One region of the Paenibacillus sp. FSL H8-0332 genome, then DNA from elsewhere that is predicted to be linked to it. Evidence: riboswitches for the same ligand, from Rfam matches in the RefSeq annotation. Region 1 holds a riboswitch; each other region holds the start of a gene.
What was found. Region 1 has a riboswitch for cyclic di-GMP ahead of NST43_RS29445 (flagellar assembly protein A). Riboswitches for the same ligand answer to the same signal wherever they lie in the genome.
Positions count from the first base shown of each region.

Region 2: another riboswitch for cyclic di-GMP. It lies ahead of NST43_RS19370 (thiamine pyrophosphate-binding protein); the one in region 1 lies ahead of NST43_RS29445 (flagellar assembly protein A).
Region 3: another riboswitch for cyclic di-GMP. It lies ahead of NST43_RS00360 (anti-repressor SinI family protein); the one in region 1 lies ahead of NST43_RS29445 (flagellar assembly protein A).
Region 4: another riboswitch for cyclic di-GMP. It lies ahead of NST43_RS00805 (choice-of-anchor A family protein); the one in region 1 lies ahead of NST43_RS29445 (flagellar assembly protein A).

Region 1 covers NZ_CP150145.1:6,762,784-6,770,210, forward strand. The annotation lists gene NST43_RS29410 (cupin domain-containing protein) at 1-6, opposite strand, end outside; gene NST43_RS29415 (ring-opening amidohydrolase) at 54-1,124, opposite strand; gene NST43_RS29420 (ABC transporter permease) at 1,121-1,873, opposite strand; gene NST43_RS29425 (ABC transporter ATP-binding protein) at 1,870-2,679, opposite strand; gene NST43_RS29430 (ABC transporter substrate-binding protein) at 2,694-3,707, opposite strand; gene NST43_RS29435 (isochorismatase family cysteine hydrolase) at 3,733-4,416, opposite strand; gene NST43_RS29440 (hypothetical protein) at 4,571-4,705, opposite strand; cyclic di-GMP riboswitch class I at 4,934-5,026, shown strand; gene NST43_RS29445 (flagellar assembly protein A) at 5,102-6,751, shown strand; gene NST43_RS29450 (aldo/keto reductase) at 6,782-7,427, shown strand, end outside.
Region 2 covers NZ_CP150145.1:4,463,686-4,471,112, forward strand. The annotation lists gene serA (phosphoglycerate dehydrogenase) at 1-332, shown strand, start outside; gene NST43_RS19355 (SDR family NAD(P)-dependent oxidoreductase) at 414-1,256, opposite strand; gene NST43_RS19360 (YafY family protein) at 1,394-2,347, shown strand; gene NST43_RS19365 (methyl-accepting chemotaxis protein) at 2,422-3,672, shown strand; cyclic di-GMP riboswitch class I at 4,174-4,270, shown strand; gene NST43_RS19370 (thiamine pyrophosphate-binding protein) at 4,388-6,031, shown strand; gene NST43_RS19375 (carboxymuconolactone decarboxylase family protein) at 6,082-6,462, shown strand; gene NST43_RS19380 (hypothetical protein) at 6,614-6,964, shown strand; gene NST43_RS19385 (3-oxoacyl-[acyl-carrier-protein] synthase III C-terminal domain-containing protein) at 7,102-7,427, shown strand, end outside.
Region 3 covers NZ_CP150145.1:81,062-88,488, forward strand. The annotation lists gene odhB (2-oxoglutarate dehydrogenase complex dihydrolipoyllysine-residue succinyltransferase) at 486-1,778, opposite strand; gene NST43_RS00355 (2-oxoglutarate dehydrogenase E1 component) at 1,838-4,705, opposite strand; cyclic di-GMP riboswitch class I at 5,424-5,527, shown strand; gene NST43_RS00360 (anti-repressor SinI family protein) at 5,562-5,705, shown strand; gene NST43_RS00365 (helix-turn-helix transcriptional regulator) at 5,851-6,183, opposite strand; gene NST43_RS00370 (TasA family protein) at 6,444-7,034, opposite strand; gene NST43_RS00375 (TasA family protein) at 7,074-7,427, opposite strand, start outside.
Region 4 covers NZ_CP150145.1:185,133-192,559, forward strand. The annotation lists gene NST43_RS00785 (hypothetical protein) at 1-26, shown strand, start outside; gene NST43_RS00790 (YukJ family protein) at 5-757, opposite strand; gene NST43_RS00795 (ASCH domain-containing protein) at 855-1,277, shown strand; gene NST43_RS00800 (hypothetical protein) at 1,640-2,005, opposite strand; cyclic di-GMP riboswitch class I at 2,763-2,855, shown strand; gene NST43_RS00805 (choice-of-anchor A family protein) at 2,938-5,739, shown strand; gene NST43_RS00810 (hypothetical protein) at 5,923-6,315, shown strand; gene NST43_RS00815 (alpha/beta hydrolase) at 6,639-7,427, shown strand, end outside.

The DNA of each region.
Region 1 (7,427 bases):
ATGCATATTCGATTCCCCCATGATGGATAAAATGTAGTTGTATCCCAACTCTGCTACTTACGGCGGAACACAGCCGCCACCGGCCCTCCGCCCTTTGGCCCCTGATGCTCGCCTCCGCCGGAGACGTAGATCATCGGGTCGCCGCCGACATAGGCCAGCACACCGCCGACTACAGCCCGCGCATGGCGGGTATGATTGATATCCGAGTCATCCAGCATGATATGGCGGCGTCCGCGGATGACACCATCGGGATCGGCTTCTGCCTTGGCCAGCACCTGCACCAGCTCTTCACCGGGATAACGGTCCAGCAGGCCCTGAAGCGCAGCGCCATCCACAGCATCCTGCATGACGGCATGGTCGATGTGGTACGGGCCGTCCGCAGACAACGAATTCCCGAACACAATCACTTCACAGCAGGACAACTCACTGCCCGCCGAAGTGGAGGCTACCGCGCTGAATTGAGTCCAGTCCGTGCAGATCTCTTCTTCCTGCAAGGCTGCACGATCCACCTCACCCAGCGCTACCCCGGCACCCAGTGCAGAGGCCCCTCTGGAATATCCCATCGATTTATAAGTATCCTCTGTGATGAGCGATACCTCACGGCTATGCGCGTCATAGATCTGCTCAGCGGTAAGCAGCGGACACTTGATTTGTACAAAATGCACATCTCCTGGCGAGGTAATGCCCGCATCCTTAACCGCACGGGCTACAGCATCCGCCACGGCGTCTACCTGAGGGAGCCGTCCCAGCTCCTCCGGCCGGAAGCTCCGGGTTCTTGCCACACCAATGGCGAGCGACTTCAGGCCATCAGCAACCACACCCGGCTCCCCCCGTCCGCTGCGGCTGATGACCGTGAAGTGCGGGCTGAGCACCCCTTCCGTACCGCCGGACATCACATAAGAGATGTCGGCAGCTCCTCCTTTTGCCGCTTCAGCAAAGAATCCTTTCAGCGCCATAACCGCATAACCCCGCGTAAAATCATTCACACAGCCGTTGCCCTCCGTCTTCCCCAGCACCGCGACCACTTCCTCCGGCCGGAACAGGCCTGCTTCCACCGCTGCGCTTAATCCCGACATATCATGCGGCGCGCCTGCTGGGATGCGGATTACCGAGCAGTTCATCATAGATCATCGCTCCTTGTCCAGAAAATAACCCGTTTCTCCAGCAGCCCGATACCCCAGAACAACAGCAGGCCGCACAGCGCCGAAGCAATAATGGCCGAGAACATCACCGGCGTATCCATATGATAGGAAGAGACAAGCACTACATAACCGAGTCCCTTATTGGCACCGACGAATTCGCCGACGATGGCTCCGACAATGGCAAGCGAGGTGGAGATTTTGAGGGCAGAGAAGATATAAGGCAGACTTGTCGGCAGCCGCAGCTTCCAGAAGATTTCGCTCTTCGTCCCTTTATAGGTCGAGAACAGCTCCCAGGCTTCGTATTCAATGGCCTTAAGACCTTTAACACTGTTCACCAGAATCGGGAAAAAGCAGATCAGCATCGAAGCGATCACCTTCGAGGTATATCCGGTCCCCAGCCAAACGACCAGCAGCGGGGCCAGCGCCACCAGCGGCGTAGTCTTAAGGGCGATGGCCAGCGGGAACATCCCCTTCTCAATGGGCTTGGAATGCACGAAAATCACTGCGGTAGCCAGGCCGAGGATATTGGCAAGAATGAACCCGGTCAGAGCTTCGCCCAGCGTAACCAGCGTATGCGACCAGAGCGAGCCATTAATAGCCGAGACTACCTGCGTAGGCGCAGGCAGCAGATACATAGGAACCGACAGGAGACGTACAGCCAGCTCCCATAGAAGCAGGAAGCCGAGCGCAAACGTGACCGGGTACAGGGTGTCTTTGATTTTGACCGTCATAGATGCTTCACCCGCTTTCTCAGTTCCTTGACAATCCGGTGGAATTCCGGCAATTCTTCCATACCTGCCTCACGCGGGGAGGGCAGCGTTACCGGAATGATATCCGTCACACCGGCGGGCCGGGGAGACATCATCACGACCCGGTCTGACAGCAGCGCGGATTCATGGATCGAATGGGTGACCATCACAATGCTGCTTAGACTGGTCTCCGGGCTCTCCCACAGCCGCAGCAGCTCGAAATTCAGCTTCTCACGCGTCAGCTCATCCAGCGCACCGAACGGTTCATCCATCAGCAGCACTGTCGGATCGGCCGCCAGAGCCCGGGCAATCGCTGCCCGCTGCTGCATCCCGCCGCTGAGCTGATGCGGGAAGTGGTTCAGATAATCCTGGAGACCGACCAGGCGCAGGGCACTTTCCGCTTTTTCACGTGCCTCAGCCTTGCTGAATTTCTTCTTCTCGCCCAGTTCAAGCGGCAGCATTACATTCTGCAGCGCACTGAGCCACGGCATCAGGACCGGCTTCTGAAAGACCATGCCCAGGGACAGATCCGGGGAAGCATACGCCACCTCTCCACCGGCTTCCGGGCTTAACAGCCGCAGCATCAGCCGGAGTGTTGTGGATTTCCCGCAGCCGCTCGGTCCGAGAATCGAAATGAACTCATTGCGGTATACATCAAGGCTGACCTGATCCAGCACAGGCACGTTGCCGAAGGAAAGAGAGCAATTGCGCAGGGAGAGCATGGTTTCCCGGGTACCGGGATGCTGCGCGGCGGCAGAATTCAGCTGTTCTTTGATCGCTGTTGTCATTATCGGGTCCCTCCTTATTTCAAAAACTCGTTGGTGAACAATCCGCCTAGGTCCTGTTCCTTTTTCACAAAGCCCAGCTCGACCAGATTCTTCTGCAGCGTCTCCCAGGACGCCTCGTCCATCGATCCCAGCGGGAGCTTCTCCGGATCAAGCAGCGGAATGCTGGCCTTCATCATATTGACCTCATGCTTCAGATCCAGCTTCTCGCCATATTTCAGACCGAATTCCGCCGCCTCCTCCGGATGCTTGACCGCATAATCCCAGCCCTGCATAGACGCCTGCACGAAGCTTGCGACCATCTCCGGGTCCTTCTTGATGACAGACTCCGTAGTGAACAAGGTATCGGCATAGAAATTGATGCCATAGTCGTTCGGGTCGATAATATTCACTTCCTTGCCCTGCTCCTCTACAGCCAGAACTTCATTAATAACATATCCGGGCCAGGCCTTAACCTGACCGGTTAACAGCGGACTCAGATCATATTTGACCGGCATTTCTTCGATTTGCGAAGGGTCGATGCCCGCGCTTTTCTCCATGGCACGGAAGGTCAGCTCTTCGTTGCCGCCCAGCTTAATGCCCACCTTTTGCCCGACAAGATCCTCCATCGTCTTAATCCCGGACTCTTTGAGCGTGAACATGACGAACGGGGTTTTGCGGTAGATCGCGGACAACGCTTTGACCGGGACGCCTTTCTCTCTGGCGATAACGACCTGGTCAGCACCGGTAACTCCGAACTCCTCACTGCCGGAAGCTACCATCTGCACAGCCGGGAAATCCGAGCCCCCCGGACGGATCTCAACATCCAGCCCCGCTTCTTTATAGAAGCCTTTTTCCACTGCGGTATAAAAGCCGGCAAACTGCGCCTGGTGAATCCACTTCAGCCGGAGCACCACCTTTTTCAGCTCGCCCGAGCCTTCCGCTCCCTGGCCTTCGGCCTTCCCGGCTTCCGTATGGTTACCGCAGGCAGTCAGGAGCAGCATTAGCGAGGTTAACAGCATCAGCGCTTTCGTTCTGGACTTGTTCCACATGGTTATTCCCCCGTTTATGAATGATTTAGTATTGCTCCAGCGCACGCAGCACCGCTTGTGAATCACTTACACTGCCGAACACCCCGCCCTGCATTTGAACCATACTCAGCGCCGCCAGGTGATTCGCTTCATCCGTTGCTCCCGTGCAATCCGCAAGGATCAGACACTCGTACCCGCGGTCATTGGCCTCCCGCATCGTGGTGTGTACACAGACATCGGTAGTAATACCGGTCAGAATCAGATGGGTAATTCCTTTATTCTTCAGGATCAGGTCCAGGTCCGTTGCATAAAAGCTGCCTTTGCCCGGCTTGTCTATAATGTACTCTCCGTGGGCAGGCGCCAGCTCCTCAATGATCTGCCAGCCGCGCTCCCCCCGCACGAGGATTCGTCCCGCCGGTCCTTCGGAGCCGATCTCGGCCCCGATCTGGCGGCTGCGCCACCTTTTGTTCGCCGGCAGATCCGACAGATCCGGCTTATGCCCCTCGCGGGTATGGATCACGGTGAACCCTTCGATGTCCCGGATACGTGCCAGCAGCCGCTGAATGGGCTGAATCGCTCTTGCCGTTAATGAGAGGTCATAACCCATTCTCTCGACGTAACCGCCCTTGCCGCAAAAATCCGTCTGCATGTCGATAATCATCAGCGCTGTCTTCGCCGGGTCAACTGCCCCGTCATAAGGCCAGATGTAAGGTGTTGCTGCAATCTGCATGATTTATGCTCCTCTCCTGATGTCGCTATCTCCATTAATGTTATTTTAGTTAACATTAATTCGCGTTTCCTTGGTATGAGTTAGATTATATTACAATGAATTTGGGATGTCTTCGGTTTTATTACGAAATAATATACTGAATGTTTGTGTTTATTTACATATCTAACATATACATTACACAAAAACACAAAGCTTGGTCGTCGCTGCCGTGAACATTTGGCCGTCCGCTGCTTTTTTCTTTTTCCACCTGCCGGGCGCAGAGGACAGTTCCCCCTTTTCTTGTTCTCATGGCTTCCATAAGATGTAAGCGCTGGGAAACCAGTTTTTTTGTCGAAATAGAGCTGCATATTTCGAGTTTTTTGATAAATAGGCATAATATAGTTGAAAAATAGCTCTTTAAGTACTAGAATTAAGCTTGTTTGCAGAAGTTAATGCCACGCAAGAACTATTTATGACTCTTTTTGTCGATTACAGTCGACTACAAATAACCACCTCTACAGGATGTATATCATTGATCTATTTCTAAAGGCAAACTTCCCGAAAGGGCAGGACGCAAAGCCATGGGCCTAAGAACGCCAAATCCCGCGTTTAAGGTCGCCAGGCTGCCAATAGAGACCACTTAAGCCGGCTGTTCACGGGAAGTCCTCCCGGGCTTGATGATGTTCTTTTTCTGTACGAATTGCCATTGATCATACGAAAAAGTGAGGTTACAACCATGCCGCAGCATTATATCGAACCAAGCCGATATGAATTCGTAGAGTCCCTGATGCTCGAACGTAAAGGGCTCCTGGATTCATTCTCTGTGGAGGGCCGAGCTTCTGACGGGACACATGGAGATAAGAATGGAATTATCCTCGTGCAGGACAACCAGATATTCATTACGCCTCCGCTGCCCGGAGGCGCTCCCGCCCGGATTTCTGCGATCCACCCTGTTGTCCTGAAGATCAACTGGAAGACCGTTACAGAACCAACCGAGGTGACGAAGGCGGATTATATCACCTGGGAGATCTGCGAGAAGCCGCAATACGAAATTACCGTATCGCCTGACAAGCTCAAGGTCCACTTCACTCTATACCGTGCAGAGAAGTACGCCTGGAATCTGGTCAACTGTCCCGCTGCTTTCGAGGCGGTCGTCCGTGCCCAGCCCAACCCGGCGATGCTGCTGTCCACGCTCACTATAGAACAGATTATCGCCTCACTGGACAACCGTTTTATTCTGCGCAACCTGAACATTCCCGCCCTGTACGCGGAGCTGGAGAACCCTACATATCTTCCCGTATGCATCGCTGAAGGAAGAGCCCCGCTGCCCGGCAAGGAAGCACGGCTGGAATTCCTGCTGCCTGAGCATACACTAGAGGGGAACCGGATGTTTCAGGGACAGGGAGCCCCGGATCAGAAGCCTGCGGAACCCTTGGAGTATCTCCGTTTCCCGGGAGCCCCCTTTACCTTCGCAGGCGAAGTCTTCGCCCGCAAACTGCCGCCGGAAGAGGGCATTCCCGGCTTCGACACAGACGGCAGAGTCCTGCCCCCTCCCCCGCCGCAGGATATCTACTTCGCTGCCGGTAACCATGCCAAGCTCCTCCCCTGTGGTAATATCGTGGCCCGGCATACCGGCAGACCCCGCATCTGCGGAGGAAACGGCAGCGTCCGGATATGTGATTTCCCTCCGGTCCGTCTGCTGACCAGGGAGACGGCGGATACTGCGGGCGATGTTATGTTTGCAGGCGACGTCATTGTACCGGGAGATCTGGAAGGACCTGTACGTATCGAAGCCCTGGGTAATGTGTACGTCTATGGAGATATACGCCAATCCACAATTATAGCTACCGGCAGTATTTATGTTAGCGGCCAGGTCACCGGCAGCGGCCTGTACGCCGGACACGCGGGGGTACAGCAGCATCGTCTGCACAGCCTCGCAAGCCTGCTGCGGACTGAGGCGGACGGACTGCGTGAGGCAGCGCGCCAGCTGGCCAAGAACGTGGAATCCCGCCAGCAATCCGTGAAATACGGCCTGGTGGTCATGCTGCTGCTGGAGGGTAAATACAGCCACCTCGAAAGCCTGATCCGCGATCTCCAGGCTGCGCTGAGCCGTATGAACGGGGCGTTCGGCTCCGGCACGGACCAGCTCTGGCAGATGCTTGAGGTATTCGCCCATCCGGGACAATTCACCGGGTACATCACAGACAGTGTCCTAAGCCGCTTCTCCAGGCTGCTCCTCAAGCTGGGCGAGGAGATTGAGCTGCTCCAGGAGGAGCATGCGGTGATTAATCTTGCCCGGTCGCAGGAGAGCCGCCTGGAGTCTGGCGGCAAGCTGCTTGTGCGTGATTCCTGCTAAGACTACTACTATATAAGGAGAAGTGAGAGCGTGCGATATAACCGTCTGGGCAATAGCGGCCTGCAGGTATCTGCTCTGGGTCTTGGAACCAATTCATTCGGCAAACGCGCAGATCAGGAGACCTCGGTCCGCATTCTGCACACCGCTATGGATCAGGGCATCAATTTCATCGATACCGCCAATATCTATGCCGGCTCTGAATCGGAGCGGATCATCGGCCTTGCGCTTGAAGGCAGACGCCAGAGCGCAGTGCTGGCGACCAAAGCCGGATTGCCGAAGCATGAGGGACCCGGCGGCAGCGGCTCTTCGCGCCATCATCTGATGCAGGAGCTGGAGGGCAGCCTGCGCCGCCTGAAGACAGACTATGTGGATCTGTATCAGATCCACACCTTCGACCCCTACACACCGCTGGAGGAAACACTGCGCACGCTGGATGATCTGATCTCCGCAGGCAAGGTGCGGTATATCGGAGCCTCCAATTATGCCGCCTGGGAGCTGATGAAAGCGCTCGGGATCAGTGAAGCCCGTAACTGGGCGAAATACATCTCCATCCAGTGCAGCTATTCGCTGGCTGACCGCACGCCCGAAGCCGAGCTGCTTCCGCTCTGCCTGGATCAGGGCCTGGGCATCATCCCGTACTTCCCTCTGGCGGGCGGCATCCTTACCGGCAAATATG
Region 2 (7,427 bases), 2.3 Mb from region 1:
CTGAGCATGATGAAGAGCGTCTGGTTGCCGGCACCCTGCTGCAGGGCTACGGCGAACGGATTGTTAAGGTCAACAAATTCCCGGTCGATATTGCTCCAGAAGGCCACCAGCTTGTCATCTCGCATAATGATAAACCGGGTATCATCGGACTCGTCGGCACCCTGCTTGGCGAGAACGGCGTCAATATCGCATCCATGCAGGTTGGCCGTACTATCATCGGCGGAGCCGCCATTATGCTCCTGACCGTTGATAAGGGTGTGCCGAAGGAGGTCCTGGTGAAGCTGGCCGGACTGCCGGAGATCAACACCGCTGAGGAGATCATTCTGCTCTAATTTTTATTTCTCCACAATAAAACACTCTTCGGGAGTGCGGGCTTAAGCTGCGCACTTCCAAAGAGTGTTTTTTGCGTTTTACTATGAAATCCGGAATGCTGGCACCTGCCGGCCATCGGTGTCCGTAAAGCCGTATTTCCGTGCCAGGTCCCCTACCTTCTGGGGAGTACCCGTCATGGATATCACTTCAGGATCAGCAGCAAGCGCTGCAACTGCGCGTCCGACAAAGGCTGTTGACTCGGTCGTCCTTAGCCCCTCCTCCTCTGTCCAGTGCTCCTCATCTGTACCGAAGCTGTCCAGGACCAGCTCGGTCCGCATCCAGCCGGGAGAGACGGGGATCACCGCGATGCCATCCGCTGCCAGTTCGAGAGACAACCCGTAGGCCATGCGCACCAGCGCATTTTTGGACAAATCATAATAGAAGTTACCGGTGTACTTATACTCATCCCAGAAGGTCGTATGGACGATTAATTTACCCGCCCCCGCTCCTTCGCTGCGCATCAGCGGAATGGCATAATAATTGGTCATCAGCTGCGCCCTTACACCTGAAGTGAACATATTGTCCCAATGTTCCGTAGGCAGCTCCCAAAAAGGATTATTCCAGATCGGCAAATTGTTGCCTCCCCAGACATTGTTAATCAAGATATCCAGTCTGCCCTGCTCTGCGCTAATCTGCCGGATTACAGCTTCTGTCTCACTGTCATTGGTATGATCACAGCGGATCACGGCTCCGTCCCCGCCTGAACGGCGGATCTCAGCCAGCACACCTTCAAGCGTCCTCGCATGTTGCTCCTGCGGTGTACCTGCATTCCTGCCCGTAATGTACACATAGGCACCTGCCTTCGCCAGCTCCAGCGCAATGCCTCTGCCCGCTCCCCTGCTCCCTCCTGTAACCAATGCCACTTTCCCTTGCAGATTTGTCATTTAATCCGCTCCCTTTCATCTATCTTGCCCGGATTAGAAGATCATTTGCGCTAATCCGTACTCTTGTCTAATATAGACCTTATACATGACAACCACTGACATATATAATCAAATAATAAATTCAGGGAGGCCTCCGAATGAGAGCAGACCGTCTGATCACTATCGTTCAACTTTTACAGAGCCGCGGCAAAATCAGCTCCCGGGAGCTGGCACAAACGCTGGAGGTATCCGAACGTACAATCTTCCGGGATATGGAGGCACTTAGCTTCTCCGGCATCCCCGTGCTGGCGGAGCGAGGCCGGGAAGGCGGCTGGAAGCTGGCGGAAGGCTACCGGAATTCCCTGACCGGAATGAACACCAAGGAGATTGCTGCGCTGCTGGTACCCGCTGATCCGGCGATTCTGCGCGCTCTGGGTATTCAGGAGGAGTTCTCCTCGGCCGCCCGCAAGCTGCAAGCCGTCGCTACCAGGCAGCCCGTCACCCCCTTCAGCTTCCTCAGCCAGCGGATTCACATCGACGGAGCCGGGTGGCATCCTTCCGGGGAGACCTATCCCTCCCTATCCGCTTTGCAAGGAGCCTTATGGGAGAACCGCAAGGTGCGAATCACCTATCTGCGCGGGGAGGACACTGCCGAGCGGCTGGTTTCACCGCTGGGGCTGGTAGTCAAGCGCGGCGTCTGGTATTTGGTCGCGGGGCATGATGGCGAGCTGAGGACTTACCGGGTCTCCAGAATCACTGAGGCCAAAGTCACAGAGGAGTCTTTTGAGCAGCCGGAGGATTTCGACCTGCCACACTATTGGGAGGCCTCCACCGCCGCGTTCAAGTCTGCCTTGCCCAGGTACCCCGCCAGCCTGCTTGTCAGGGATCTCACGATGAAGGAGCTGCAGAAGGAGCGATACGTCACTCTGTTGCACCAGGAGCCTTCTGAAGCCCCGGGTTGGATCAGGGCCGAGGCCGAGTTCAACACGCCGGAATCTGCGTGCCGGATCATCCTGTCCCTGGGTCAGGGCATCAAGGTGACCGCACCGCCTGAGCTTGCGGATACGGTTGCTTCGGCTCTGCGTGAAGCGGCAGCATTATACGATTTTTAATAATAGACCAAATGCACTAGTATCCCCTATAATATTACAATACACATTATTATTTATAGGGGGAACTTTACATTATGGACTGGATGAACAAGCTGCCGTTGAAACAAAAAATCGTCACCGGATGTTACCTGGTTGCCGCTTTATTCGCTGTTCCTGTCTTAATCACGCTAATCCTTATGGACAGGCTGCTGATCGGCATTGTTCTTGTCGCAGTCCTGGCAGCACTGACTTACCCGCTTGCGCGCTTTATCGAGAGAACGCTTACATCTTCTTTCGAGGACATCTCCAATGTGACGCACACGATTGCCAAAGGCGACTTCACCAGCCGTGCCGACGAGAATGGCTCCATGGGCGACATTAGCCGCTCCTTCAACACCATGATTGACAAGCTCAAAAAAATTCTCACCGATGCCTCACAGATTACCCGTCAGGTTATGGACGCCAGCCGCGGGATTGAAGACAAGAATCAGAACCTGAAGTTTGTAATGGCACAGGTGGCCTCCTCCTCCAATGAACTGGCTCTCGGTGCTAACGAGATCTCGGTGGATATCGCTGATATGACCGAATCGATCAAGGATATCGAAATCAAAGTCTCCAATTATACGAATTCCACCAAGGAAATGAATAGAAGGTCTGTACATACGCTGGAATTGGTAGAACAAGGCCGGCAATCGGTGGATACCCAAGCCGAAGGCATGCGCAAGAACATCCAGGCTACCCAGAAGGTGGCGGATACGATCGAAGCCCTGTCGCAGAACGCGCGCGGCATTACGATGATTACCAAGACGATTACCGAAATTGCTGAACAGACCAACCTTCTGTCACTCAATGCCTCCATTGAAGCCGCCCGTGCAGGCGAGCATGGCCGTGGCTTCGCTGTCGTTGCCCAGGAGGTGCGCAAACTGGCCGAGGAATCCACCGCTTCAACCAAAGAGGTGTTCGGGCTGGTACGCAGCATTGAAGCGGATATCAAGCAGGCCATTGATAACATCGCCATCAACGAAGAGGTAGTCCAGGTACAGAATGAGATGATAACGGAGACGGCCAATATCTTTGCTCAAATTGTACATAGCGTCCAATACATAACCGAGCAGATCGCCTCCTTCTCCGCAGAGAGTGATCTTATGCTGGAGAGCGCGCTCAAGATCTCCGGGGCGATCGAGAATATCTCAGCCATCACCCAGGAGACCGCCGCAGGGACCGAAGAGGTATCCGCAGCGATGAACGAACAGATTCACGCGCTGCAATCCGTAGCTGAGGAGACAGAGAAGATGACCTCCGCAGTCTTCAATCTGCAAAAAACGATTCATATTTTCAAATTTTAGCCTCGGCACAAAGAGACACGCCTGCGGAATTTTCTGCGGGAGGTGTCTCTTTTTTTGGGCAAAACAAAGAATGTTATGTAATATTCACAAATTGTTGAAATTGTGCATAACACGAAGAATCCTGTTTTGCACTTCTTTACTTTAAATGTTCTAGTACCATAGCTTAACTAGTAGCAGACTCTCCAGCATGCCAATACTTAAGACCTATTAACAGATATTTCAATCCTGTATTTCTCATAAAATCATAACGTTTTGCAGCGAACCCGGGATGCAATGAGGCTTTGTGCTCACTTTACAAAATTATAGCCCTTAATATTCATTTGCATTTTAAGACTTTAGTCTTCCAGAGACAACCATTTTCAAAAGTTTGAAAATCCAAATATCTAGCGATTTTTACTCCTGAATATTCGCTAAATTCCGAGCTTCTTCTCACAAGGGTTATTGACAAAAGAGGAGCAAGGAATATATTGTAAAGGAAAATTCTCCTTTGCTTAATTTATAACCGCATACCGGCAAAATTCACCGAAAGGGAATGACGCAAAGCCATGGATCTACAGTCTCATTTCTGAAGTGGGATCATGACAGCCAGGTTGCTGAAAAACTGTGAACGCCTTAGGTTTCGCGTTTGATTATGGTGATTCGTGCAACAGGCCTGTGCTCCTATTTTTGAGTACAGGTTTTCTATTGCTGACGTATACAAATAACAACTTGCGGGGTGGATGTTCTGAAGACAGTTGCAGATTATATGGCGGAAGCATTACGTAATCTAGGAGTGACACATTCTTTTGGAATCATTGGCAAGTCTATTTGCCCCATCGCTTTGAAAATGGTTGACTATGGCATACAGTTTATTCCCGGCCGGCACGAATCCAGCTCCGGCTTCGCAGCCAGCGGTTATGCTCTGAAGACCGGCAGCCTCGGGGTAGCCTTCGGCACCTCCGGTCCGGGCGGAACGAACCTGCTCACCGCAGCAGCGCATGCCAAGGCCAATAATCTTCCCGTCCTCTTTATCACTGGCCACCAGTCCATCAAGGAGCTGGGCATTCCCCAATGTCAGGATTCCTCTTCCTATCTGGCTGATTTGGCGGATATGTTCCGGCCGGCCACCCTCTTCAGCAAGCTTGTTGAACGCGGCGATCACTTCAGCACGATTTTCAACCATGCCCTATCCATCGCCCTCGGTGACAAAAAAGGTCCGGTCCATCTCTGCATTCCGTTTGATGTGCAGACAGAGCGGCTCGCGGAATGCCGGATTGTTCTGCCGGAACGCGAAGGGCTGGTCAGCTACCAAAACTATGAACGGGTTATTTCGGCGATCAATGAATCCGCCCGACCTCTGATCATTGCCGGTAAAGGCGTCAACCGCTCGGGGGCCCATCAGGAACTGGTCCAGCTGGCCGAAACCTTCAACATTCCTGTAGTCACCTCTCCAGGCGGCAAAGGCGCCATAGCTTATGATCACCCGCTCTATCACGGTCCTGTCGGCGTTGGCGGCTCCTCGCACGGGGATGAATTACTGAACAATAGCGACCTGTTCATTGTTCTGGGCTCCCGTCTCAGCGATATGACCATCTGCAACCTCAAGCTGGAGAATCATCCCCAGCAGCTGATCCAGTTCGATGTAGATCCAACCTTTGTCGGCAAAATACTGTCCTCATCCACCATCGCTGTCGGCGGGGATTTGCGGGACAACCTGGCGCTGTATCTCCAGAAGCTGGACTCCTCTGCGGTTACCAAGCATGAAATCACAATCTCCAATGATTACAATGACGAGCTGCCCGTGCTGGACGGGCTCTCTCTGGCTTCGGTATTGAGCACGATGAGCGATCTGATTCCGTACAACAGCAGCGTGTTTGTAGATGACGGCAGCCATGGCTTCAATGCTGTGAAATGGTTCAATGTGCGCAGGCCCGGCAGCTTCATATTCGATGCCTACTTTGCCTGCATGGGCAATTCAATTGGCATGGCGATCGGCGCCAAGACCGCCTCACCCGGGGAGACTGTCTTCTGTATTACCGGGGACGGCTGTTTTATGATGCTCGGAGCTGAAATAAACACCGCCGTTTGCCAGGACATTCCGGTGATTTTCATCGTGGTGAACAATATGCAGCTGGATATGGCGCTCAAGGGCATGGAGAAAACTACCGGCCGGATTGACGGTACGATCTTCGAGGTTCCGATGGATGCCGTGAAATTCGCCGAATCTCTGGGTGCAGCCGGCTTTCGCTGTGAGACGCAGGAAGAGTTCGAAGCGGCAATCCGCGAAGCTGTAGCCCTTAACAAGGCAGCTGTCATTGAGCTGTTGACTGACCGAGATGAGATGCCTCCTACGGCCCACCGTACACTGGATCTTACGTAAGGAAGCCGTTTTCACACACCTTTTCCAACTTACTATCAGGAGGCCAAAGCGTGAACAAGAACATGAACAGCGGACTCGATCATTTCACTGATCTCTCAGGAGATTATGGGGCCAAGGCACTGGCTCCAATCAAAGAGCATTTTCCGGAATTAGCCGAATATATCATGGGCAATGCCTATGGCGATATTTTTCAACGGACCACGATTGGCTCTGACTGGAAAGAGATTGCGGTGATCTCGTCTCTGATTACGATGGGGCAATATGAGCAGTTAGGTGTTCATTATGTAATGGCGCTCCGTGTTGGCATGACCGTTGAGCAGATCAAGGGTGTGCTGCTGCATCTGGTTCCTTGTATCGGTGCCCCCCGGGTGATTTCGGCCTTTAATGTGCTGCTGGATACCCTGGAGGAGATCAGAGAAAAATCTTCATAATTCTACAATTTTCGACTTTCTGGTTGCGCATTTTAGACGGATCTGGTTATAATGGAGGTAAAATATCCCAAATTCAACTGCGGTTTGTCGAATAGAGTCGCAGGAACGATATTTTGGAGGTATTACAACTTACACATAGGGAGAGATCAACATGGGACAATTTATTTTGAAGACAGACACTGCGAAGAAAATAATCAATATTGAGCTGGAAGGAACCTTTTCTAACGAGGACGGACTCAAATCTATTCAGGCTTACCAGCAGACCATCAACCCGATTACCCCTGCTGAATATGCGCTGGATATCGACTGCCGCAAGCTGAATGTAACCGCTCCTGATGTTGTGCCGCTGCTTGAAGGCTGCTTCATCATGTTCAAGGCAGACGGCTTCCAGAAAGTAAGTCTTACCCTGGAGAATAACCCGATCCTCAAAATGCAGCTGGCCCGCCTGGGCCGCAAAGCCGGACTTGAGAACCTGGAGATCACTTCAACCGTACAAGCTTAGTTAATCTTTTTTAAACCAAAATCATCTGCTTGAAACTCACGGCTTAGTACACCCAATCCGCTTGACTGTTTATGATGCGAGTTTGCGGAATATATTCGAGGAAGTATAGCCAACAAAACTTTTGGGGGGTCTACACTATGGCTGGGATTCGTATTAAGGACATTGATATCTACCATCCAGGCAAAAGAATCGGCAATGACTTTTTCATTCAGCATTTTGACGACAAAGGTATTGATATCCGTGGACTGCTGGCTACTCTGGGCCGTGAGAACCGCTACAGCATCGACAGCCCGGATGAGAACTCTCTGACAATGGCTTTTGAAGCCGCAAGCAATGTTCTGGAGAAGACCGGTCTAACCGGCCCTGATATTGACCTGATCGCTTATGCAAGCCAGACCCCTGAATATATATTTCCAACGAACTCCTTGATGATTCACCGCCTGATTAACGGCGCTTCGCATAC
Region 3 (7,427 bases), 860 kb from region 1:
AGGTCTCTTTTTTGTTGGGGGGTGGGGTGGAGTGGGGGGAGTGAGGTGGATGGATGTGAAAAACTGAATAGGATGTGCTGGAGCGGGGTGAGGAGGGCGGATGTGTGTGGAAAACTAAATAGAATGTAGTTGCACGGGAGTGAGAGTGCGGAAGTGTCGAGGGCGAAGTGCCAAGTACTGTTGGTATCTTTCGCTAATGTTGCATTTATTACAACTTGGATTCGCACATCCCTAGTTGTTTGGTGAGATTGTTGCAGAGAATACAGGAATTAGCGTGCTTAGTCGCTTGGGTGAGAGGCAATCCTGCATTTCGTACAACAATTGATGAATTTGATTCCTTTTATAAGAGGAATGTTGTATTCTGTGCAGCAGTTTCAATTGTTGTAACCAGAAAACAGGCATCCGGCAGAGCGGGTTCGCTCTACGGATGCCTGTTTGTCTAGGACTATGTGTATAAGAAGGAGGAAAAAGCTGCGGAGGGAAGGTTAGCCTTCCAGCAGCAGGGATTCCGGGTCCTCCAGCAATTCCTTGACTCTAACCAGGAAGCTGACCGCTTCTGAGCCGTCCACGATCCGGTGATCGTAGGACAAGGCGATGTACATCATCGGACGGTTGGCCGTCCGTTCCTCATCCAGCGCGATTGGGCGCAGCTGGATCTTGTGCATGCCGAGAATGCCGACCTGCGGGGTGTTGAGGATCGGTGTGGACAGCAGGGAGCCGAACACTCCGCCGTTCGTGATCGTGAAGGTACCGCCCTGAAGCTCCGGCAGGCTGAGCGTATTGGCGCGCGCCTTGGAGGCCAGCTCGCCGATCCGCCGCTCGATCTCAGGGAAGCTAAGCCGGTCGGCATCGCGGACGACTGGTACAACCAGGCCTTCCTTGGCAGCTACGGCAATGCCGATGTCATAATATTTCTTCAGCAGGAGATCTTCCCCGTCGATCTCGGCATTCAGCATCGGGTAAGCTTTGAGCGCGCCGATGACGGCCTTGGTGAAGAAGGACATGAAGCCGAGCCCGACCTCGTGCTTCTCCTTGAAGGCATCCTTGCGGCGCTTGCGGATGTCGAGAATGGCGGTCATGTCCACCTCATTGAAGGTGGTCAGCATCGCGGCCGTCTGCTGCGCTTCGACCAGGCGGCTGGCAATCGTCAGCCGCCGCCGCGACATGCGCTTGCGCTCGGTGGCTTTGCCGTCCTCGGCGTGCGGCGCCTTGCCCGCTGCCGTCGGCGCGGGCTTCGCCGGCTCCGGCCGCGCAGCCGCCTGCGGCCCGGCTGCGCCATGACCATTCACATCGGCCTGACCGATCCGGCCGATTGGGTCGCGGGCACTGACCTCGCCGAGGTCGATGCCCCGCTCCCGCGCCAGCTTGCGCGCCCCCGGCGAAGCCAGGGCCGCAGTGCCAGCCGCCGCACCTTCGGCGGCGGCTGGAGCCGTTACAGCAGCGGCCGGTTCAGCCGCTGCTGCACTTGCGGCCGCTGCAGGCACGCTGCCGCTCTGCGGTGCGGCCGCTTCCGGCTTGCCGCCGCTGGCAGCACCCGCGGCGCTGCCGGCGCCGATGATGCCGATGGCTTCGCCAACGGCAACGTTCTCGCCCGCCTGGCGCAGGATGGAGGAGATGACGCCGTCCTCCTCCGCACTGATCTCGAGATTGACCTTGTCGGTCTCAAGCTCGGCAAGCACATCCCCCTGGCCGACAGTGTCGCCTTCTTTAACCAGCCATTTGTAGATCGTTCCTTCGGAAATCGATTCGCCCAAATCGGGTACTTTTATCTCGGACACAGGCCGTACCTCCCCAAATATAGTGGTGTGCGTGATATCGTATGACCGCCTTACTGTGCTCAGGAAGACGGTACAGGTGCTTGCACTGCAGCATTCAATTTCAGGGCTTCCCGGACAATGCGCCGCTGCTCGAAGCTGTGGACATCTGCGTAGCCGCTAGCCGGGCTGGAACGATCCGGACGGCCGATGTACTGGACGGTGACCTTCTGCGGTGCGATGGCGCGCAGCCGGGATTCGGCATACGTCCACCCGCCCATATTCTTCGGTTCCTCTTGTACCCAGACGATCTCCTCCAGAGAGCTGAAGCCGCTAAGGTGAGCGCCAATCTCGCGTTCCGGGAACGGATAGAGCTGTTCCATGCGCAAAATGTGCAGCCAGGAGAAGTCCTGTCCGCGTGTGGCCTCCAGCTCCGTCTGGAGATCGATGCCCACCTTGCCGCTGCATACCACGAGGCGCTTCACTGCTTCCGGCTTACTGCCGAGCAGCGGCTCGGGAAGAACCGGCTGGAAGATGCCCGAAGCGAGATCCGCTCCGGCTGAGGTGCTGCGCGTGTTACGGATCAGGCTCTTCGGCGCCATGATAACCAGCGGCCGGGCATCCGGTTGTCCGCAGAGCGCGGCCTGACGGCGGAGCAGATGGAAATACTGCGCAGCACTGGTCAGGTTGGCTACAGTCCAGTTCTCCTCGGCGGAGAGCTGGAGGAACCGTTCCATTCTGCCGCTGGAGTGCTCCGGTCCTTGGCCTTCATAGCCGTGAGGCAGCAGGATTGTCAGGTTGCTGCGCTGTGTCCACTTGGCGCGTCCGGCAGAAATGAACTGGTCAATAATGACCTGAGCGGCATTGGCGAAGTCGCCGTATTGAGCCTCCCAGATGACGAAGGTCTCCGGTGCGAACACATTATAACCATATTCGAAGCCGAGGACAGAGGCCTCGGACAGCGGACTGTTGTAGACGCCGAATGAAGCGGCGGCATCACTCAGCTGATGCAGCGGAGCATAGAGTTCACCGTTCTCGCTGTCATGCAGCACCAGATGACGGTGGGCGAAGGTGCCGCGCTGTGAATCCTGTCCGCTGAGGCGGATCGGCGTGCCATCCTTCAGGATGGTAGCGAAGGCAAGCGTCTCTGCCAGTGCCCAGTCCACCCGCTCTCCGTCATTCAGTGCATCCTTGCGGCGCTGCAATATCCGTTCCAGCTTCGGATAGACCTTGAAGCCGGCCGGTACGCGCAGCAGCTCGCGGTTAATCTCCTGCAGACCGGCCAGCGGGAAGGCATTCGGACGCTTCTGGGGACTGTCGTTATCCAGCGCGACGGCGGTTTTGGATTCCGCATTCTTCTGCTTGCCTTCCTTCATCTGATCGAAGGCCTGCTGAAGGACACTCTCCGCCTCGGCAATCATGTTCGTTACATCATCGGCTGTAATTACCTTCTCGCGCTCCAGGCGTTCTGCATAAGCGCGGTATACAGTAGGGTGGTTCCGCACCTTGCCGTATACAATCGGCTGTGTAGTCTCGGGATCATCCATTTCATTATGCCCGTGGCGGCGGTAGCCGATCAGATCAATCAGGAAGTCCTTCTTGAACATATGGCGGTAAGCGCAGGCCAGACGGACTGCGGCAATACAAGCTTCAGGGTCATCGGCATTGACATGCACGACCGGGATCTCATACCCTTTGGCCAAGTCGCTGGCATAATGGGTGGAGCGGGAATCTTCGCTCTCTGTGGTGAAGCCGATCCGGTTATTGACGATAATATGCACGGTACCGCCATTCTGATAACCCTGCAATTTGCCGATATTAAGCGTCTCAGCGACAATGCCCTCTCCAGGGAAGGCGGCATCGCCGTGCATCAGCACAGCCATGGCCTTGCTTGTATTCAGCTTAGGCATTCCCGGAGCGTTGCGCTCTTCCTGTGCAGCACGTGTGAAGCCCTCAACTACAGGATTGACGAATTCTAGATGACTCGGGTTATTCGCAAGCGTGATCCGGGTGCGCACGGTCTCGCCTTCGCGGACGGCACGGTCAGCCCCGAGATGATACTTCACATCACCGCTCCAGCCGTAGGTCACGCCCATGGAGCCTTCTGAAGGGAACAGCTCTTTGTTCGGCGAGTGATGGAATTCCGAGAAAATAATATCATAAGGCTTGCCCAGAATATGAGCCAGCACATTAAGTCTTCCACGGTGGGCCATGCCCATCAGAATATGCTCTGCGCCATCATGCGCGGCGGCGCGGACAATCTCATCCAGCATCGGCACAAGGGCGTCATTGCCCTCCAGGCTGAAGCGCTTCTGGCCGACGAAGGTCTTGTGCAGGAAGGTCTCGAAATGCTCCACCTGGATCAGCCGCTTCAACAGCTCTTTACGCTCTGTATTATTCAGCGGGGCAGGGGAGGTCATGGATTCCGCCTGGCTGTTGAGCCAGCGCAGCTCGCGTTCATCATGTACATGCCCGAATTCATAGGCGATGGTCTGGGTATAGGCCTGGCGCATTCTGTGGACGGCATCCATCGCGGTATGCACATCCGCAGGGGCATTATCCCAGATCAGCGAAGCGGGCAGTGCATTAAGATCCTCGCGGGTAAGCTCGTAGGTCTCCAGCTCCAGCCATTTGGCCATCGGGTTCGTGCTGCGCTCCAGCGGGTCAATGTCTGCGGCCATATGGCCATATATACGAATATTGGCGATCAGCTTCGAGGCCTTGACGGCCTTTTTGAGCCACTGCGCATCTGCGGATACGGCAGGCCTTGGAGCCCTCTCGGCATCGGGTGCCAGTGGAGGGGGGCCGGATACGGTGAAGAGATCGCGGTAATGTTGTTCAACAGAAGAGGGGTCCTTGACAAATTGCTCATATCTTTCTTGGATGTAGCCCAGGTTGGGGCCGTAGTATTTGCTCCATACTGTGTCGTTATAGGGCTCTTTGACTGCCATGAATAGGTCCTCCTAACGGATAAACTCCACGCGAGGCATCCAGTGTGCCACTTGGCGGAGCTGCAAATGTTTGCGGTTTCATTCTCATCCTATTGTGCTACTTTCCGGCGGGGTAATCAATTCATACTTTCGGTCAATCCGTTCGCAATTTGGCATGATTCATTACAGTATTCATACGGAACTATCATAAATAGAAATAATTCATTTATATATGGACGCACTTAAGAATTGAAACGAAGCTGGACCGTCGCTGCGGTGAACATTTGGACCTCCGGCCGCTGTTGTATTTGAATTTCCTAATTTGAACCGCTCTTCGCGGTAGAAATCCAAATACAAAGGCGGACGCTGCCGCTCCTCCAGTTCCAAATTTCCCCTCCGCTTCTTTTGCTTTTTGTTATTTCTTTAGTGCTTTCAAAATATAAACTCACATAACTCTCCGTTATATATACAAATGGGTAATTGTCTCTATACGATGGTGCGTGCAGCGGTAAGCCGGGGCGGTTAGAGTTCCCTTTAGTATATTTAAACTATTACATAGGGTTTGAACTTGGAACTGGAAATATTTATACAAGCTGCTGGCAATTTCAGCTAAGTTTCCTCACATTTTAACATAAAAAAATTCCAGAAAACGACACACTAATCGCGTATGATCTTGTATAATGTTATTGCGGAGAACGGTTTCATCGATTCTTGCCAGATCCTTTCATGATGGAAAGGGTCCAGTAAAAGGTAAACCTGCCGAAAGACAGGGGCACAAAGTCTCGGATCTAAAGTAGAAATACTACAAAGTAGCAATACTACTATGATGGCCGGACTGCCTGGGGACGCGAAAATTCTAGGAGGAGATTTCTTGGATATGTCCAACCAGGGGAATAACGAGTTGCAGGCAGTAGATCTGGATTTGGAATGGGTAGACTTGCTGATGTCTGCCAAGCAGGCGGGGATCGCGGCAGAGGATATCCGCCGGTTTCTAAGCGAAAAGGCACTCCAGGCGATGTAAGGGCGGTCATCATTGTTCGGATACATACAGAAAAGGCACAGCGGCCGGTACGCTGTGCCTTTTCTGTATGCCTTTGAAAGGATGCCTTCGCCGAAGGTGGCCTCCCTGCCAAGTGAAGTCTTCCCGGCGGCATACAATACTACGTCTAGTTGTCCTTTTGATCCATACGCCATTTCTGGTAATCGAGGAACTCCTTGAATTCCCGTTTGCTTATACCGGAGGCCATGGCCTCCTGAACCAGCCGGAACCATTCCCCGTCCAGAGCCTGTTCTTCCGTCTCTGCCAGCCCGCCATACAGCAGTGCATGAATGGATACCTGAAGCGCGTCAGCGATTTTTTCGATGAATTGAATGGAGGGGTTGGATTGAATGTTCCGTTCCACATTACTGAGGTATGATTTCGCCACATCAGCCTTATCCGCAAGCTCGGATAACGAATAGCCCTTCTCCAGCCGGAGTTTGTGGATGCGGCTTCCCATAGTATCTGACACGATTACAACGCCCTCCGTACTTTTTTGGTAAAAGATAAGAATTTATATGCTTCGCGCTATACATTCTCCTTATCTTTCTCGCTGAAACGGCACCGCCCTTTAAAGGGACAGTAAAGCCGTTTCCATTTGTAAGTATAACAAAAATCCGCAAATCGGACAAAATTCATTGAACCCGGCAGCCGGGAGAAAAGGAAAAGGCACACCCGGCCCGGTTGGGGAAGGATGTGCCGTCTTCATGGATTGCTGACCTACTTGGCTTCTCCCAGTCCTTGAAGTGCATCGAAGGTCCAGTTCAGAGCTAAGCCGTCACCCTGAAAAATGTTCTGATCGAGCGTGTTGTCTACGAATTCGAAAGCGATCTTGAAGGTCTTGGACCCGGCGGCGGCAATCCCTCCTGGCAGTACGCCTGCTGCTACGAGATCGTAGCTGGGGGTATTCTTCAGATCCTTCAGGGAGATCTCGGACAGCACATGACCGCTTAGTGAACCGCCGGTGTACGTACTATCTAGGAGCTTGACCTTGAAGTGGTCTCCGAGATCCTGGCCCGCGTTATCACCCATGGCATCGGTCACGGTGTAAGTGGTGGCAAGCTTGAGGAGCTTGATATCCAGTGTGCCGTCATTGGACAAGGTGAAGGTGCGGACGGTGTAGTCTCCCGGCTTCAGATTCGTCAGCGCTACCGGAGTATTGAAGGAAGAGCCGAGCTTCAGCGTACCTGCGGCGAAGGTTGCCGTGCTGGTGGCTGTGGAGCTGAAGTAAGCGAAGGTGCCCCCGCCGATTAAAGACAAACCCAGTGCTGCCGATGCTACGCCAAGACCCAATGTTTTTTTGATACCCATGATTTATTTCCTCCTCGAATGGTTTGATTTGTTGTGGAATTATTTGAGACTGCCTTTTTCCTGGTTGGCTTCGAAATTCAGCGTCAGTGCAAGCGTATCGCCCTGATAATAGTTCTGCGGCTGGAGGGTCTCCTTGAAGGCAAACTGGATGGTCAGGTTATCCGAGGTACCGGCTTTAATGCCGGACTTCTCTCCGCCTAAGATCGCTCCGACAATTCCCCGGGCCACCAGATCGGGACTCTCCTGCTCCAGATCGGCCAGCGAGATGACCAGGAGCGGCGATTCTTTCTTATCCTTGTTCACGAGGAAGGTCACAATAATATCATCCTTGAAATTGTGGGAGCCGTTGTCTCCCTGAGCGTCTGTAATGGCGGATGAGGTGCGCAGTACCAC
Region 4 (7,427 bases), 970 kb from region 1:
TGGCTCATGACAAAGCATTGGTATGATTACATTCACTAACCGGCTTGGTGGCATCGCCCTGGTCGTTGGTACACCAGGATTGGGACTGGAAGGCCAGGAAGATAGCCACCCATCTGTGTTCATTCTCGAAATGTATAAGGACTCCGCCGTCTTGCCATGTGCCATTTTCTCTGGCGTACCCGCCCGCATTGCCTTGGTTCATATGAATATTATGAACCCCGCGTCCGGGGGTGAAGCCGAAATACTTATCGGGCTTACCCTCTTCCGGTCCCCAAGGCTCGCCGAATACGTACAGGGTTGCATCCTGTTCCTGTGTCTCTTTGAGATAAGAGGTGATTTTGTCATACAGATTGTTGTGGGGATCATTGTCTTCCTTGTCATCTTGGTTCGTATTAGGCAGAGCTACCATCTTACTGGGAATCACCAGGTTTCCTCTGATATAATCAAGGGCAAGGCTCCGGTTATGCCTGGTGATCTTCGTGAAGCCGGATTCAAGCGTGAGCCAACGGTCCGTTTCTTCGGCTTTGAAATCTTCGCCCACATAATAAAGCACCTGATTTGCAGTGTCCTCCGGTAAATGTTCCGCTTTAGCACTTGATCTGATATTGATAGCCACCCTGTACTTTTTATTAATATTACCTTCAACCTCAACCAGTACCTGGACATGATTATTTTTGACACCTAGCTTATATATGGTATCCTCATTGGATAATTTGCATTTTAATACCCCGTACCCTTGATCTAATCCGTTACCCATAGTTCGTCAGTCCCCCTTCTTAGCTATTATTGTTTCCCATAGAAGGCCATAGTAATTCTGAGTAAAAAGGTGTTCATCAGAGGAGGCAAGCTACATTATGAAATGCCTGACCATTCGCCAGCCGTGGGCCACGTTAATTGCGCTGGGAGAAAAACAAATCGAAACCCGGACCTGGCGGACCGCCCACCGGGGGGAGTTAGCCATTCATGCCGGGATGCAGGTGAATAAGGCGATCTGCCGGACGGAGCCGTATCAGTCGTTACTTGCCCGTCATGGCTACACTGCAGACAATCTGCCAACGGGCAAGATCATTGCAGTCAGCCGCATTGCGGATTGCTGTGAGGTGACGCCGGAGCTTGCGCAGCAGGGCTGGCCGGGTGGCAATGAATATGTATTCGGCAATTATGCCGAGGGAAGGTATGCCTGGAAGCTGGAAAAGGTTGTTCCACTGGTACATCCTATATCTGCTAAGGGACGCCTGGGGTTCTGGGAATATCCTGTGCTGGAAGAGGAATTGTGAATTTCCTGACGACATTTTGAAGAAAAATTGCTCCAGATTGGCTGCCGGCTGGTATAATTGGGATATTCGGCGGGAAATCTTCCTATATATAAGGATAGTTGTGCTCTGAGGCGGTTACCGCTGGAGAGGGGCAGGAATGCCGGGAAGGAGCGTATGCATAATAGATGGGAAGCCTTCTAATTGCATGGCTTTGTATGCTTTGTTTGTTTCTTGCGTTCAGGGATCAGGTAAGCCGGAGAATCCTGTACCCGGTAGCTGTAGTGGTTATATGCGGCACGTTGGGGTATTGGACGTTATTAATGTAGCCGCATCCGGGCGATCATTTGATGTAGAAGTCTGCCGCTTGCGGCAGGCTTCTTTTGTTAGCGCTGCTTCATCTTCTCCATACCCAGATATCTGCGCATATGCAGAGTGGCCTGGGCGGCAATCACATCATCCAGCAGCAGCATCCGCTCGTGATAACCCCTACAGATGAATTTGGCTTCAACGCCTGCCTCCAGCCGCTGCTGTTCATAGACCTTCAGACCACGGGCGCGCATCCCGGCACGGACCTCCCGCAGATCGGCAGAAGCGGCATGGACGGCCGTCTGGATCACCTCCAGATAAGGCGCAGGCGTGCGCAGCTCTGAGGATATAGCAGAAGCATCGCGCTCGAAGGCGGATAGAATAAGCGGCAGCAAAATATAGGATTTGACCAGCAGGTTGTCCTGGCTCTCTGCTCTTTGCATCCTTCTCAACCCCTCAAAGAGAACGTATATTCGCATTGTAACTCATCCTTCAAAAAATAATCAATGGGTTTTATAAACTAATCCTAATAATGTGACATTTTTCACAATAAAATAGAATGAATTATTTTATATTAAAATTGAAACATTAAAGATAGAGGATTAAAAAATTTCAGCTCAAAGGAGAATGGCAATGAGTCATGAAGGAAGTCTCCGCCGTGGTTTAGTATTCGGGATCATTCTAAGTGTTCCGCTCTGGGTATCGATGATTGGCTGGGTTCAGCTGTTCGGGTCTGCCTAGGCGACATTTTTATTCAAAATATATGAATTCTATTTGCAGGTGTCGTCCCTATGGGCGGCACTTTTTTTTCGAGCTGAGATGCCCATAAATAGGTAAAATTGCATTGAACAGGAGCAGATGATGAGTAGAGGTGGGCTGAGGGCGATAAAATAGGACGAATGTATCAAATTTTAATGATATAAATTGATAGTATTATAGAAAAGAGAGACAAACGGCTACAGCCAATCCTCTGATTTCTCGACTTTTTTCGTCACTAGATAAAAAAGAGACTCGTCCCTTAACCCTTATGGTACAAGGGATCAATGAGGAACCATCGTAAAAAATAATTTCAAAAAATATACTGGGAGTGGATTGACAATAGGGTGGGAGAGCGGATAAACTGAAATTAGTACAAAAGTAACAAATGTCATAGACTCAACAATGAATTTACATAAGCAAATTATAATTTCATATCGAAATCATGTACAAACGCAAACCGTATCGAAAGAACGGGACGCAAAGTCAGGAATCTACTGTCTCAAAAGTTGAGGCTAGGGTCGTCCGGCCGCCGTGAAGCTAACCCTTCTTGGCGGTCTTTTTTGTTGTTATAGTCTCGTGACAGATTCATAGAATAGTAACTAGGAGGTGTGGACTATTGAAGAAAAGAGTGCGTAAAACAGCCGCCATCATTATGGCGGGCCTATTGACCTTATCCAGTGCCTTTACGTGGGGGACGGATGTTAGAGCAGCTTCAGGGGTGCCGTATACGCCAACACCGGTTTTGGGTGTCGCAGGGAATTTTAATGCTTTTATCCTCGGGGATTTTAAACAAGCCAATGATCAGATTGAGGGCCGCCTGGCAGCGGCAGGGAACATTACCCTCTCCGGAGGTTACGGAGTAGCCAGAGCATACAGTGGTGCTGCGCCGACGGATGTACTTGTGGCCGGTAAGAATTTTGTACATTCAGGCAGTGGAGAGATCTATGGGAATGTGGTATTTGGGGATAGCTTTACAGCCAATGAGCCTGGTGTCAACATCAAAGGCGGGAAGAAAAATGCCAGCCCGATTGATTTTGCAGCCGAGCAGCAGATGCTGATCTCCCGTTCCACAGAGTATGGGGCTTTGGCCGACACGAATGAGATTGGCGATAATCATTATGGACAGCTCAAGATAAGTGCACCGGATCGTTTCAATGTAGTTCATTTGGATGCTTCGACACTGGCGAAGACCAACTATATCGAATTCAACATTGCCCAGAACGCTACGCTGATTATTAATATAAGCGGGTCTACAGTCAATGTGCCGAGCTTTTCAATGAGTAACGGCAGAGCCAGTCAAGTATTGTTCAACTTTTACGAAGCCTCTGAGGTGAATATCGAATATACCTCATTCTTCGGGACGATCCTCGCACCTAGAGCGGATGTTCATTATAAAGGAGCAGAGCTGTACGGAACCCTGATTGCAAAATCTTTTAGCGGCGGGGTAGAGATGCACCTGGGATTGTACGAAGGAGAGGGGCCGCCGCCGAGTCCGACGCCGACCGCAACGCCGACACCTAGTCCATCACCGACACCAACGGCTACACCAACACCAACCGTGAAGCCAACGCCGACGGTAACACCAACACCAACCGTGAAGCCAACACCGACGGCAACACCAACACCAACCGTGAAGCCAACACCGACGGTAACGCCTACACCTACAGTGAAACCTACACCAACAGTAAAACCTAGCCCGACACCTGTGTGCACTCCAACTCCAAAGCCAACACCTACCGTGAAGCCGACACCAACAGTAAAACCTAGCCCGACACCTGTGTGCACTCCAACTCCAAAGCCAACACCTACCGTGAAGCCGACACCAACGCCGACCGTGAAGCCGACACCGACACCAACTGTAAAGCCGACACCAACGCCGACCGTGAAGCCGACGCCGACCGTGAAGCCAACACCAACGCCGACCGTGAAGCCGACGCCGACGCCGACCGTGAAGCCGACGCCAACACCAACCGTGAAGCCGACGCCGACGCCGACCGTGAAGCCGACGCCAACGCCGACCGTGAAGCCGACGCCAACACCAACCGTGAAGCCGACGCCAACACCAACCGTGAAGCCGACACCAACGCCAACTGTGAAGCCGACGCCAACGCCAACTGTGAAGCCGACACCAACACCAACAGCGGTACCGACACCAACGCCAACAGCGGTACCGACACTAACGCCAACAGCAGTACCGACACCAACGCCAACGGCGGTACCGACACCAACGCCAACGGCAGAGCCGACGCCAACGCCAACGGCAGAGCCGACGCCAACGCCGACGGCAGTACCGACACCAACGCCGACAGCAGAACCGACGCCAACACCAACGGCAGAGCCGACACCAACGCCAACGGCAGTACCGACACCAACGCCGACGGTAGAACCAACGCCGACACCGACACCAGAGCCAACACCGACGGTAGAGCCGACACCAACACCGACGCCGACGGCAGAACCAACACCAACACCAACGGCAGAGCCAACACCAACACCGACGGTAGAGCCGACACCAACGCCGACGGTAGAGCCGACACCAACACCAACGGCAGAGCCAACACCAACACCGACGGTAGAGCCAACACCAACACCGACGGTAGAGCCGACACCAACACCAACGGTAGAGCCAACACCAACACCGACGGTAGAGCCGACACCAACGCCGACAGCAACGCCAACGGCAGAGCCGACACCAACGCCAACGCCGACACCGACACCAACGCCGACGCCAACGCCGACGCCGACGCCGACAGCAACGCCGACACCGACACCGACACCAACGCCAACGCCGACGCCGACACCAACGCCGACGCCGACACCAACGCCGACACCAACGCCGACGCCGACACCAACGCCGACGCCGACGCCGACACCAACGCCGACGCCGACACCAACGCCAACGCCAACGCCGACACCAACGCCGACGCCGACACCAACGCCGACGCCGACACCAACGCCGACGCCGACACCAACGCCGACGCCAACGCCGACACCAACACCAGATCCAACACCAGTAACAACGCCAGCGCCAACATCGCCGCCGTTCAGTTTCCCTCCAGTGCCTACGCCGACTCCGATTATCGGATTTATCGTGAGCAATGATGTGGCTGTGAATGATGATCCGCTGCCGCTTGGACCTGTAGCAACTCCAATAGCTACAACAGTACCGGCACCAACGCCGACACCGGCTGTTGCGGTTGCGCCAATAGCAGCAACACCGGAGCCAACGCCGTCAGCGGAACCGGCACCCGATGTAGTCATTATTGATGATGAAGTTCCTCTAGGCGGTGTGCCTGTGGAAGGGACTCTGCCGAAGACGGGCGAATCTAGTCCTGCACCTTATTATTTTGCCGGTTTGGCACTAGCGGGTCTGGGCTTGATTCTTAGAAGAACCACCAGAAACAGCAAACGTAAGTAAGTGAATCATCCTAGCTGAGTTTTATACAAACAAACGGTGATCCTGTAATTTGACAAGGGCTGCTTTCGGAGAAGACGTTCTCCTGGAAGTAGCTCTTTCTTTTGATTAGAAAATTATGATTTACGTCCGATGTGGATAAGTTGTGCATATAGTTGGGGAAAAGTGTCTTGGAGCATCCGCAGGATGACTATATTCTGGATCAGGAATAGGAATGACTTTGCTGATTTCACTGAACACATGGACAGCGCGTGGTCATCTGGGCTGATTATGGCCGAAAAAGCGACTACATTCGGTGCGGCAGAGGCGTGTGTGCCGAATGTGGTCGAAAAACCGACTACATTCGGTGCGGCAGAGGCGTGTGTGCCGGATGTGGTCGAAAAAGCGACTACATTCGGTGCGGCAGAGGCGTGTGTGCCGAATGAGGTCGAAAAACCGACTACATTCGGTGCGGCAGAGGCGTGTGTGCCGGATGTGGTCGAAAAAGCGACTACATTCGGTGCGGCAGAGGCGTGTGGGTCGGATATGGTCGAAAAACCGACTACAATGGCGATGCCGCAAGCATTTTGTTCCTTTTGATACTCCCACTCTTAAACAGCGGAGCGGGCGGAATGATTGTGGAGAAGCAGAGCGGTCGCCTTTGTATCCGGATTTTCACCGATTAGGGGAATGGAAAAATCTGGATACAAGAGCGATTGGAACAACGTTCCGTTTGCGGAGCGTGCTTCTAAGCGTCGCCGTAATTCATACTCCATTACAAAATACACTAAAAAACAGGGCGTCTCGGCTATATTTTTAGTTGGCCGTACTCCCGTGCTATACTAGGCTCAAATTACACTAAGCAAGAGATGCTTTTCCCTGACTGGGAAGGGTTGCTTACTAAAGGAGGAACGTTGATGTGGATGCTATACCTGCTTGTGGCGCTGATCGTCGTGGCCGCAGGGGTGGGATATGCCGGATTCTATTTTTATGGAGTAGCCATTAGGCGGGCCCCTAAGGAATTCCTGGCCAAGACTCCAGACCTTAAGATCGATCCGCCGCCGGTGGCCGGAGCTTCGTGGGGAGAAGGGGCGGAGTGGGTGTCCCGGCAGACCTTCCGTGAGGTGGAGCTGGTGTCTGAGGAGGGGCTCAAGATGCAAGGCTATTATCTGGCGTCAGAGCGTGCTGCCGGACGGACGGTCATTGTTGCCCACGGGTATTCCGGGAAGGCCAAGGATATGGGAGCGACCGCTAAGAACTATTATGAGAACCTGGGGTACAATGTGCTGTTGCCTGATGCTAGAGGACACGGGAAAAGCGAAGGAGATTATATCGGCTTTGGCTGGCCGGAGCGCCGGGATTATCTGAAATGGATCGGATTTGTCCTGCAGGAGAACGGACCGGACGCGCAGATCGTGCTGCATGGCGTATCTATGGGCGGAGCCACGGTGCTGATGACGTCCGGCGAGGAGCTTCCTCCGCAGGTCAAGGCGATTGTCGCCGATTGCGGCTACACCTCGGTCAAGGCGCAGCTGTCCTATCAGCTGAAGCGGATGTACCATCTGCCCAGCTTCCCGTTTGTGCCGGTGGCCAGTCTGGTGACCCGGATGAAGGCCGGTTATTCCTTTGGGGAGGCGTCTGCGCTGAAGCAGGTACGCAAGGCCAAGGTGCCGATTCTGTTCATCCATGGGGATGCGGATACCTTCGTGCCT